3 regions of the Priestia filamentosa genome follow, and region 1 is predicted to be linked to each of the others. Evidence: predicted binding sites of a transcription regulator. Region 1 holds the regulator's gene; each other region holds the start of a gene.
What was found. Region 1 encodes LexA, which represses DNA repair genes until DNA is damaged. Its sites were predicted from a motif close to CGAACATATGTTCG; they were not measured.
Positions count from the first base shown of each region.

Region 2: the regulator LexA is predicted to act here: its motif matches at 1,424-1,437, upstream of B9N79_RS20895 (Y-family DNA polymerase).
Region 3: the regulator LexA is predicted to act here: its motif matches at 1,226-1,239, upstream of B9N79_RS15765 (DNA polymerase IV).

Region 1 is NZ_FXAJ01000001.1:920,351-923,635, forward strand. Features, by position in the region: gene B9N79_RS04820 (Gfo/Idh/MocA family protein) at 1-187, opposite strand, end outside; gene B9N79_RS04825 (LCP family protein) at 345-1,304, opposite strand; gene B9N79_RS04830 (hypothetical protein) at 1,458-1,670, shown strand; gene lexA (transcriptional repressor LexA) at 1,729-2,352, opposite strand; gene yneA (cell division suppressor protein YneA) at 2,514-2,831, shown strand; gene B9N79_RS04845 (YneB family resolvase-like protein) at 2,898-3,285, shown strand, end outside.
Region 2 is NZ_FXAJ01000007.1:120,627-123,911, reverse strand. Features, by position in the region: gene B9N79_RS20895 (Y-family DNA polymerase) at 118-1,383, opposite strand; gene B9N79_RS20890 (GNAT family N-acetyltransferase) at 1,814-2,395, shown strand; gene B9N79_RS20885 (cupin domain-containing protein) at 2,512-2,850, opposite strand; gene B9N79_RS20880 (HAD family hydrolase) at 3,051-3,285, shown strand, end outside.
Region 3 is NZ_FXAJ01000003.1:435,913-439,197, forward strand. Features, by position in the region: gene B9N79_RS15755 (GerAB/ArcD/ProY family transporter) at 1-684, shown strand, start outside; gene B9N79_RS15760 (OsmC family protein) at 731-1,177, shown strand; gene B9N79_RS15765 (DNA polymerase IV) at 1,282-2,526, shown strand; gene B9N79_RS15770 (ABC transporter ATP-binding protein) at 2,537-3,285, opposite strand, start outside.

The DNA.
Region 1 (3,285 bases):
CGTGAACTGTAGCTCGTCCTTCTAACATCGTTGCTTTAATATGCTCATGGCCAATCATCCCGGCACCAATAATGTTAAACTTATAAAGAGGTGTTTCTTTTTTATAAATATGTTTGTCTTTTTCACGCAAATAGTGGCTGTTTAGAAAACCCGAAAAAAAGGTGCTATGACGTTCAAATTCCCCCATATCCATGCCTCCTGTTTTTTAGAAACTCTCATTAAAGTATAAAAAGCTTTGTTAGAAAATACAACAGAGGTTATTTATGTTCTTATTAATATATGTTCTAAAAGATAAAATGATATAAAAAAAGACTCACATTGTGAAAATGTGAGTCTTCCTTCATTTAGTTAAGAAACTCTTGTAGAGCTTTTTTATTTTCTTCTTTATCAATACTTAACACAGATCCAACGTCTTCACGGGCATTTTCAAATGTACCGTCAAGAGGGAGGCGAAGTGTTTTAACTTCCTTTGTACTTCCTGTAGCAAAGTCTTTTCCAAGGAGTAGAAGTGTTTTTTGATCAATGTTTGTATCAACATACGGATCTGTAAGACCGAGCAATTTTGGAAGTTTGAAGACACTGCCGATGCTTGCGGCTTCTTTTTTCAGTTTTGTTAGCACTTCTTGCTGACGTTGAACGCGTCCAAAGTCACTTAAACTATCGTGGCGGAAGCGAACATAGCCAAGAAGTTTGTCACCATGTAATGTTTGTTTTCCTTCATGAAGAGTCATACCAATACCAGAAGACATTTCTTCTTCAACTGTTACAGTAATACCGTCTGGAGCAATCGCATCCACGACTTTTGGGAAGCCTTGAAAGTCTACGACAGCGTAGTAGTTAATATCAACGCCGAAGTTTTCTTCAATTGTTTTACGTAAAAGCTCAGGGCCGCCAAAAGCAAAGGCAGAATTTAATTTTTGTTTCCCGTGTCCTGGAACGTCAACATACATGTCTCTCATAAGGGAAACGATTTTAGGTTGTTTTGTGTCTTGATCATAGTGTGCAATAAGGATGGAATCTGTACGAGCGTGGTCTTCACCTCGTGAATCACTTCCAAGCAAAAGGACATTCATTTTTCCGTTGTTAGGAAGTGAACCATTAAAGTCATAAAGCTCTCCGTCTTTTGCGAAACTTCCATCCTGAGCTTCAGAGAGTCCTATTTTATATTGAATAAAGCTGTAAATTCCTCCAGCAACAACTATAAGAAGGATAAGCGCTAGAATAATGCGGCCCCATCTTGGTCGACGTCTTCTTTTTCTATTTCTTGTTCTTTCCAATGTGCTTTTCACCACTTTCTCTATCATGATGCCAGTAGCATTTGTACTCTTAAGCAAACATTGTATCAAACTTTTCTTTGTTTGGCATCTGATAAGAGAAAGAGCGTAATCAGATTTCTTGCGCGCATTCTTTCTGCTAGTGTATATTAGGATATACTTTATAGGAAAGGAGAGGAGAAAATGAATCGTTATTTATTTCAATACGAAGTGCTTTCGCTAAAGAAAGAAGGAGAGTTTAGCGTTGTTGCGCAAAGTGAAGAAGAAGCAGCATCTCAAATTCTAGAGCGCGTGGCAGATATTGAGTTTACAGATGAAGATGATGTGAAGATTGGCAAACTGATCAAAGTTATTGAAGCAAAAGATCATTATTACGAGTGCGAAGGTTGTACATGATCATTACATAGCGTAAAAAATCCCTCTTCCTTATTTAAAGAGGGATTTTTTACGCCTTCTAATGAATCGAGCGATATACGCCAATAACTTTTCCTAAAATTGAAACATTGTTCAAAATAATAGGAGCCATTGTCGCGTTTTCAGGTTGTAAACGAATATAGTTTTCTTCTTTAAAGAAACGTTTTACTGTTGCTTCATTTTCTTCTGTCATAGCAACAACAATATCGCCGTTGCTCGCTGTTTGCTGTTGTCTCACAATTACCATATCGCCATTTAGAATTCCAGCTTCAATCATACTATCTCCCACAATTTCAAGCATAAATACGTGCTCATCAGGAGCTGCATATTTATCAGGTAACGGAAAATATTCTTCAATGTTCTCTATCGCTGTAATAGGCTGTCCTGCTGTTACTTTACCAATAACCGGAACATTAATAACATTATTTTTTTGAACATCGTTTGTTTGATCTAAGTCCAGAATCTCGATTGCACGCGGTTTTGTAGGGTCACGTCGAATTAATCCTTTGCTTTCAAGGCGAGCTAAGTGCCCGTGAACCGTTGAGCTTGATGCAAGTCCGACTGCTTCACCAATTTCGCGTACTGACGGGGGATATCCTTTAAGTTTTACACATTCTTTTATATGACTCAAAATCTGTTGCTGTCTCTTCGATAACTTTGTCATTGGGATTCACCTCAAATCTAGCTCAATCTTACTAGGATTATAACATGGTTTTTTCATAGATACAAACATAAGTTCGAAAAAAATCCGTTGACAATAAAAGAATGAAAGAGATAAAATAAGAACGTATATTCCGAACATACATTCTTAAGGGTGGGAGAAAGATGAAAAAGAGGACTAATTCACTTACATACTATGTCACATTTTTTGCAGGACTTGCACTTTTTTCATTTATTATATTGAACGTGTCAAAAGAGCCAGAGCTTGATCAATATGCCATTGTTACCGTTAAAGCAGGCGATACGCTTTGGGGATTAGCGAACGAGTATCAAGGGAATCATCAGCTTTCAACCGTTGATTTTATAGATTGGGTCGAGAAGCAGAACAATATAGAGAAGAAAGACCTTAAAGAAGGCGAAGAAATTTATATTCCAGTTTTAAAAGAAAAACTAAACAATGCGCTTGTTGCTAAAACACAGTAATAGATTCTTGCTGTTTTCTTTTCTTTCGTGAAATAATAGATTAAAAACACTGTGTAGGGGCGAAATATGAGAGCGATTATTTATTGTCGGGTAAGCACGGAAAAAGAAAGTCAAACAACATCATTAATAAGGCAAAGGGAAGAGTTAGAAGAGCTTGCTAAAAAGCACGGTTTTGAAATTATAAAAGTTATTGAAGAGCGTCATAGTGGATATGACGTTGAACGTGATGGAATTATTGAAGCACTTACTCTTTTTCAAGAAGGAAAAGGAGATGTGCTTCTTGTACAGGATGATACAAGACTTGGACGTGGCAACAGTAAAGTAGCGCTTATGCATGAACTGAAAAAAGCGGGTGCTAAAGTTTACACGTTGAATGAACAAGGTGAGCTTTATTTATCTGAAAGTGACACAATGGTTTTAAATATTTTAGCTGCTGTTGAAGAATATCAGCGCC
Region 2 (3,285 bases), on a different contig from region 1:
TGTCTGAACAGTTATCCTGTTCTTGTAACCTTGGCTTGTTTCTTCAAAGAACAGTCATCGTTTGTCGCTTGAAACGTTGTAATACCAACGTTTAGCTTAGTCGATAACGTCTCGCGCTTATGCTTTATGTCCTCCCATTAAGCTATTTCGGTAGCGAACGGTTGAATAATCGAGAGAGCTTGAAGCGCGCAGAAGACTATTCTTCCCATAACGAAGACGAATCTCATCAATCGTTTTGGCTAATGCATACGCTTTTTCGCGCTGATTGCTATCCTCAAACAAGCTCATTTGCTCTTCTTGTTGAATGCTTGTATTTGATAATGAAATGCCAATAGAGCGGATAGGCATTCCGTTGTCATATGTATGTAAGATTGTTAAACAATAGGGGGAAATATCTTGGCTTAAGTTAGAGGCTCTTACCATTTTCTTTTGTCTTGAAAATCCTCTACCCCTTTGTATGCTATAACCAATGTATAAATGAACCGTTTGAGCGACTACTTGATGCATTCGTAAGCGAAAGCATATATTATCTAATAGCTCTAATAGCAATAATTCAATTTCTTTTCGGTTTGTATAATTGCGAAATAAAATTTGACTCTTCCCAAATGAACGAGAACGAGGAATGTATATTTCTGAGATACGACTATAATCAACTCCATTAGCATGCTGATGGAGTTCTTCCCCTAGGACACCGAATTCTTTTTTTAACATTTCTTTAGGAGATAGGGCTAGTTCTTTGATCGTATAAATGCCCAACCTGTTTAAGCGTTTTTCTGTAGCAGATGAAATTCCCCAAAAATTCTTCATTGGATGAATGGACCATAACTTAAAAGGAATATCTTCATATCTCCAATAAGCAACTCCTGCTGAGTTATGCTTTGCTTCATGATCTAAACTAATTTTAGCAAGTAAGAGATTTGGACCAATTCCAATTGTGGCTACAAGCCGCGTCTTTTGATAAATCTCATGTATTATTTTATGAGCTAATTCGTCTGGTGTTCGAGCAAATAGATGCAAAGAAGCTGTGGCATCAATAAATAACTCATCAATACTATATGCATGGAAATCTTCAGGAGCAACATATTGTAAGATTAGACTTGAAATATAATTGGAAGCTTTAACATATCGTTCCATAGAAGGATTTACAACATAAATATCCTTCCTTTTCGGAATATCGAGGTGGCGGCAACCTGTTTGAATTCCTTCTTTTTTTAATAACGGCGTAGAGGCTAACACAATAGATCCTGACCGTTTTGTATCTCCTACAACAGCAAGTTTTGTTTTTAAAGGATCTAACCGTCGTATTACGCAAGAAACAGAAGCAAAAAAGGACTTCATATCAATACACATAATGACTCTGTTTGGAAGCTGCTTGTAATCCATGAAAACAACCCCTTAAAAAGAACGTTTGTTCTATTATATAGGAACAAATGTTCTTTTATCAATATATTAAAAGTGGAGTATATTCCATAATCATTAAAATCAAGTATAAAATAACCATTTTTTAAGCCTTAAGTTAGGAGTCTGTTAGTTTACTAACTTATATACGTTAAAATTATCAGCCTAATAAGAGGTAACATTCAACGCAATATTGACATTTCTTATCTATTACTAGGTTGTTTTATTTATGTTTTCGTCATCTCTCTTTATAGTATGTGAAGAGAGAGAACCAGCTGGGGATTCTAAATATCAACACATCTTAACTTTTTACTAACGGCGATTAAACAAGTTAAACTTATATATTAGGATGCGAGATGTTTAGAAATCCTTATAATGAAGAGGATAAGAACAAATATGAGATGGGAGAATTTATATGACTAGAGATGTTAATAACTTTCCATTCATTGAGACAAATAGGCTACTATTAAGAGAAATTGTAAAAGATGATGCAAACGATATTTTAAAATATCTGTCTGATGAAGAAGTAATGAAATATTACGGTTTAGCACCTTTTAAGACCATCAATGAGGCTTTAAATGAGATTTCCTGGTACCAATCCATACTAAATGAACAAACGGGAATAAGATGGGGAATTACTCTTAAAGGAAAAGATGAAGTTATTGGGAGTTGCGGCTTTCTTAATAGAGTTCCCGAGCATTATCGAACTGAAATTGGTTATGAATTAAGTAGAGATTATTGGGGGCATGGAATTGCGAGTGAGGCATTGGAGGCTGTCATAAGGTATGGATTTAAATATTTAAAGCTTCAAAGAGTAGAAGCTTTAGTAGAGCCTCCTAATATACCTTCACAGAAATTAATAGAAAAAAACGGTTTTATTAGAGAAGGGTTATTGAGGAAATATGAGTTCACATGTGGGAAATTTGATGATTTATATATGTATTCTTTGTTAAAGCAAGATTTTGAGAAATTGCAAGACAGTAAGCTAAATATGTAAATAAATATGAACTCATATAAAAGTTAAATTTTTTCTTCCTATCATACTAGAACTCATAATTTGTGATAGAATTTACCTGGACATTAATTAGGGAATATAGGAACAGTATCCTTAGATTAAACTTGGATTCTATTTCCTTTGCTTGTTGGTTGAGAAATAACAAGAAATTCAACATCTTCACCAGAGCGATTCATCATTTGGTGGGCAACATGAGGAGGAACCTCTACTCCTTCAAGTGGTGTTATATTTTCTAATAGTCCATTTATTTCTAATGTAGCAGTTCCCTTTAATACAAAGAAAAACTGGCGAGATTTTGTATGATAATGGCGTACTTCAGAAGTATTAGGAGGCATACGCTCATGAATAACACTTAAATCCTTTTGATTTACTAAACGCCATCCATCGCATTGATCTCCCCAAATGTAATGTTCTGCATTTTTTTGACTGATTTTCATTTTTACTTCTTTCCCTTCAGTATGATTAGATAATTCTGTGAAATGAATACTACAACTATAACTTTTAAATCCTCACTTTACAATAACTTCCTTCTCGAATACTCTAAATCTTCATCAGTATCTGGTTGGTTTTCTTGAGGTTGTGAATAGAAAAGCTTATACTTGCGAGGTAAACTTTTTTACATATAGGGGGAATAGGTATGATTTTGAAACCTAAAGCAGTATTTTTAGACATGGATGGGACAATTTTAAATCGTTATAATAAGGTGAGTGTGGCAACAAAAGAAATTATTGATGACTTGCGAGCTCAAGGAATATTTGTTTTTATTGCTACAGGAAGAGCCTTTGATGAAATAGAAGAATTAGTGCCAGAAGGATTTAAAGTTGATGGATGTATTACCTCAAACGGTATGGCAGGATATGTAGACGGAGAGG
Region 3 (3,285 bases), on a different contig from region 1:
CTTCTTTATTTATTAGCTATACCTGGTTTTATTTTAATCATTGCGTCCGGTCTCGTTGATTTAAGTAATTTAAAACCAATTCTTGAAAATGGCTGGAAACCTGTATTGAAAACGTTAGTAACGTCAACAATCTACTTTCCGTTTAGCGAAATGGTTGTGTTTTTAATGCTTCTTCCTTATTTAAAGGATAAGTCTAAAAGTACAATAGCAGGAATTTCGGCTATTTTATTAAGCGGAATTAACTTAACGCTTACAATGGTGATTAACATATCTGTACTTGGGTTAGATCTTTTTGAGCGCTCTCAGTTTCCCTTACTCGGAACAATTCAAAGAATTGAAGTAGCTAATTTTTTAGAGCGTCTTGATGTGTTTTTTATGGTTTATCTTATTCTTGGTGGATTCTTTAAAATTAGTATTTTCTTTTACGCTGTTTTAATTGGCACTGCAGAATTATTTAAATTTAAAGACTATAAAAAGCTCACATATCCATTCGGCATTTTACTTCTCCTCCTTTCAATGTCAATTGCAAGCAGCTATCCTGAACACATTAAAGAAGGAACAGGACATAATATTATTATGATTCATATTGTGCCTCAAATGCTTCCATTGCTTCTTTTAGTTATCGCTTATATACAAAAAAAGATAAGGAAAAACAAAGAGCATAAAAGTACGCGTCTTTCGTAATGTGTGCTATAGTGACAAAGTCAAACATTTAGAAGGAGGAATTACAATGGCTAAACATCCTTTTCAATTAGAAGCCGTTTGGAATGGAGGAAGAAACAGCGACGGGCATATTGAAGCAGGGAATTTAAAGTCTTCTATTTCGATTCCAAGAGAAATGGGCGGCCCTGGAGTTGGGACAAATCCTGATGAAATGCTGCTTGGAGCAGCTGCAACGTGTTACGTGATAACACTTGCTGCTATGCTTGAGAGAGCAGATATTGGAGTAGAGAGTTTAACTCTTCATTCAGATGCTGTTGTAGATGTTACAAACAACATCTTTACATATGAAAGTATAACGCATAAGCCTGTTATTACATTAAAAGCGGAATCAACTCCTCTTCAAGTTGAGAAAGCCCATCGTCTAGCACATAAAGCAGAAGAGTCATGTATGATTTCAAGAGCTTTAGCTGGAAATGTAAAATTAGCAACAGAAGAAACTGTTCGTGTAGTTTGAAAAATGATGAGCCCTATATGGGTTCATCATTTTTTTTATATCTATTGAGGAACGTATGTTCTTTTGGTAAGATAAAGGGAAAGCGATATTAAAGGAAGATGCTCATGAAATCGATGTATCCAAAAAAGGGACGCGTTATTTTACATATTGATGCAAATGCTTTTTTCGCCTCTGTTGAAATTGCGAACAATCCATCTTTGAGAAACAAACCAGTTGCAGTAGCAGGAACGAAGCGAAGAGGAATTATTTTAACGTGCAATTATGAAGCGAGAAAATATGGAATTTATACAACAATGCCTTTGTGGGAGGCAAGGAGGAAATGTCCAGAGCTTGCTGTTTGCACACCTAACTTTTCTTTGTACCGAGAAGCATCCCTAAACCTTTTCACCTATTTATCAACGATAAGCTCGTTGCTTGAACCTGCTTCAATTGATGAAGGGTACTTAGACATTACGAACTGCCATGAGCTTGGTACGCCTGTTGAAATTGCTGAAAGAATTAGAAGAGACATTTTACAAAAATATAATTTGCCTGTTTCAATCGGAATTGCACCGAACAAATTTTTAGCAAAAACGGCTTCTGATTTTAAAAAACCGCTTGGCATTACTATTTTACGAAAAAGAGATGTTCAAAAAGAGCTGTGGCCAAAGACGGTACATGAAATGCACGGAATTGGTAAAAAAACGGCTGAGAAGCTTCACAGTATTGGTATTCAAACGATAGGAGACCTGGCTGGGGAAGAAGAGAGGAAGTTATCTTCTTTACTTGGTGTTCTAGGACCACATCTAAAAAAGCGTGCGAATGGAATAGATGAACGCCCTGTTGATCCTGATGCTGCAGCAACGGTAAAAAGCATAGGAAATTCAACAACGCTAGCCTTTAATAGTGACGATGATGACCTCCTATTAAACACGTTAAGTAGCTTGTCTCAAACGGTTAGCAAACGAATGAAATTGAGAAATACGGTAACAGATGATATCCAAATTACGATACGGTACGCCAATTTCCAAACTGTAACAAGAAGTCAGCAATTGATGAATCCAATTGAAGAAAAAGAAGAGATTTTTCAAGTTGCTTCTTCTTTGTTTGACAAACACTGGAGCGGTTCTCCTGTACGTCTTCTTGGTATAACAGCTCTTCGGGTTGAAGAAAAAGAGCAATCATTAAAACAGCTTAGCTTGTTTACATACGAGAATGAAATTCAAGACGAAGAAATTTTAGATGTTGTTGAAGATATTAATAAAGAATTTGATAAACCGCTTTTACATCGAGGGGTTCATCATATTCAAAAAGCTTCTTCTTTTGAAGAAAACTTCAAGAAAAAATATGGAGCATGGAAAAAGCGCTAAACATAATTGTTTAGCGCTTTTCTTGTTGAAGAATTTTAACGTAGGTTCTTCCGTTTTCTGTTTGAGCTTCAAGAGGAACGTTGAAAAAGGTTGATAACGTTTTAGAGGTTAAAAGCTCTTCCTTCTTTCCTTGAGCATAGACCTCTCCGTCTTTTAATAAACAGGTTTTATTAAAAACAGGTAAAATTTCTTCGATATGATGTGTTACATAAATTAAGGTTGGACCATCCTCAAGGCGTGCCAGTGTTTCAATACTTTCTAAAAATGCTTCACGTGAAAGTAAATCAAGGCCATTGCATGGCTCATCAAGAATGAGAAGCTTGGGATTTGCCATAAGAGCTCGTGCAATAAGCACCTTTTGTTTTTCCCCTTGTGAGCAGATACCATATTCTCGCGCTGCTAGACCTTTGATTCCAAGCATCTTCATAAGCTCAGCCGCTTTTTCGAAATCTGCCTTTTCTGTTTGGTCATATAATCCAATAGAAGCGAATTTCCCGCTTACAATAACTTCCTCACAGAGCACTGTTGAAGAAAATCGTTCGCTAAGAGAGGAGCTAACAATTCCAATATGCTTGCGAAGCTCTTGTAAATTAACGTGACCAAACGTTTCTCCAAGAACAGAAATGCTTCCTTTTGTTGGCCAAAGATAGCCGTTAATCATATTTAAAAGTGTCGTTTTCCCAGAACCGTTTCGACCAACAAGTGCCCAATGTTCACCTTCCTGTATTGTCCAGCACACATTTTTAATAATCGGCTGCT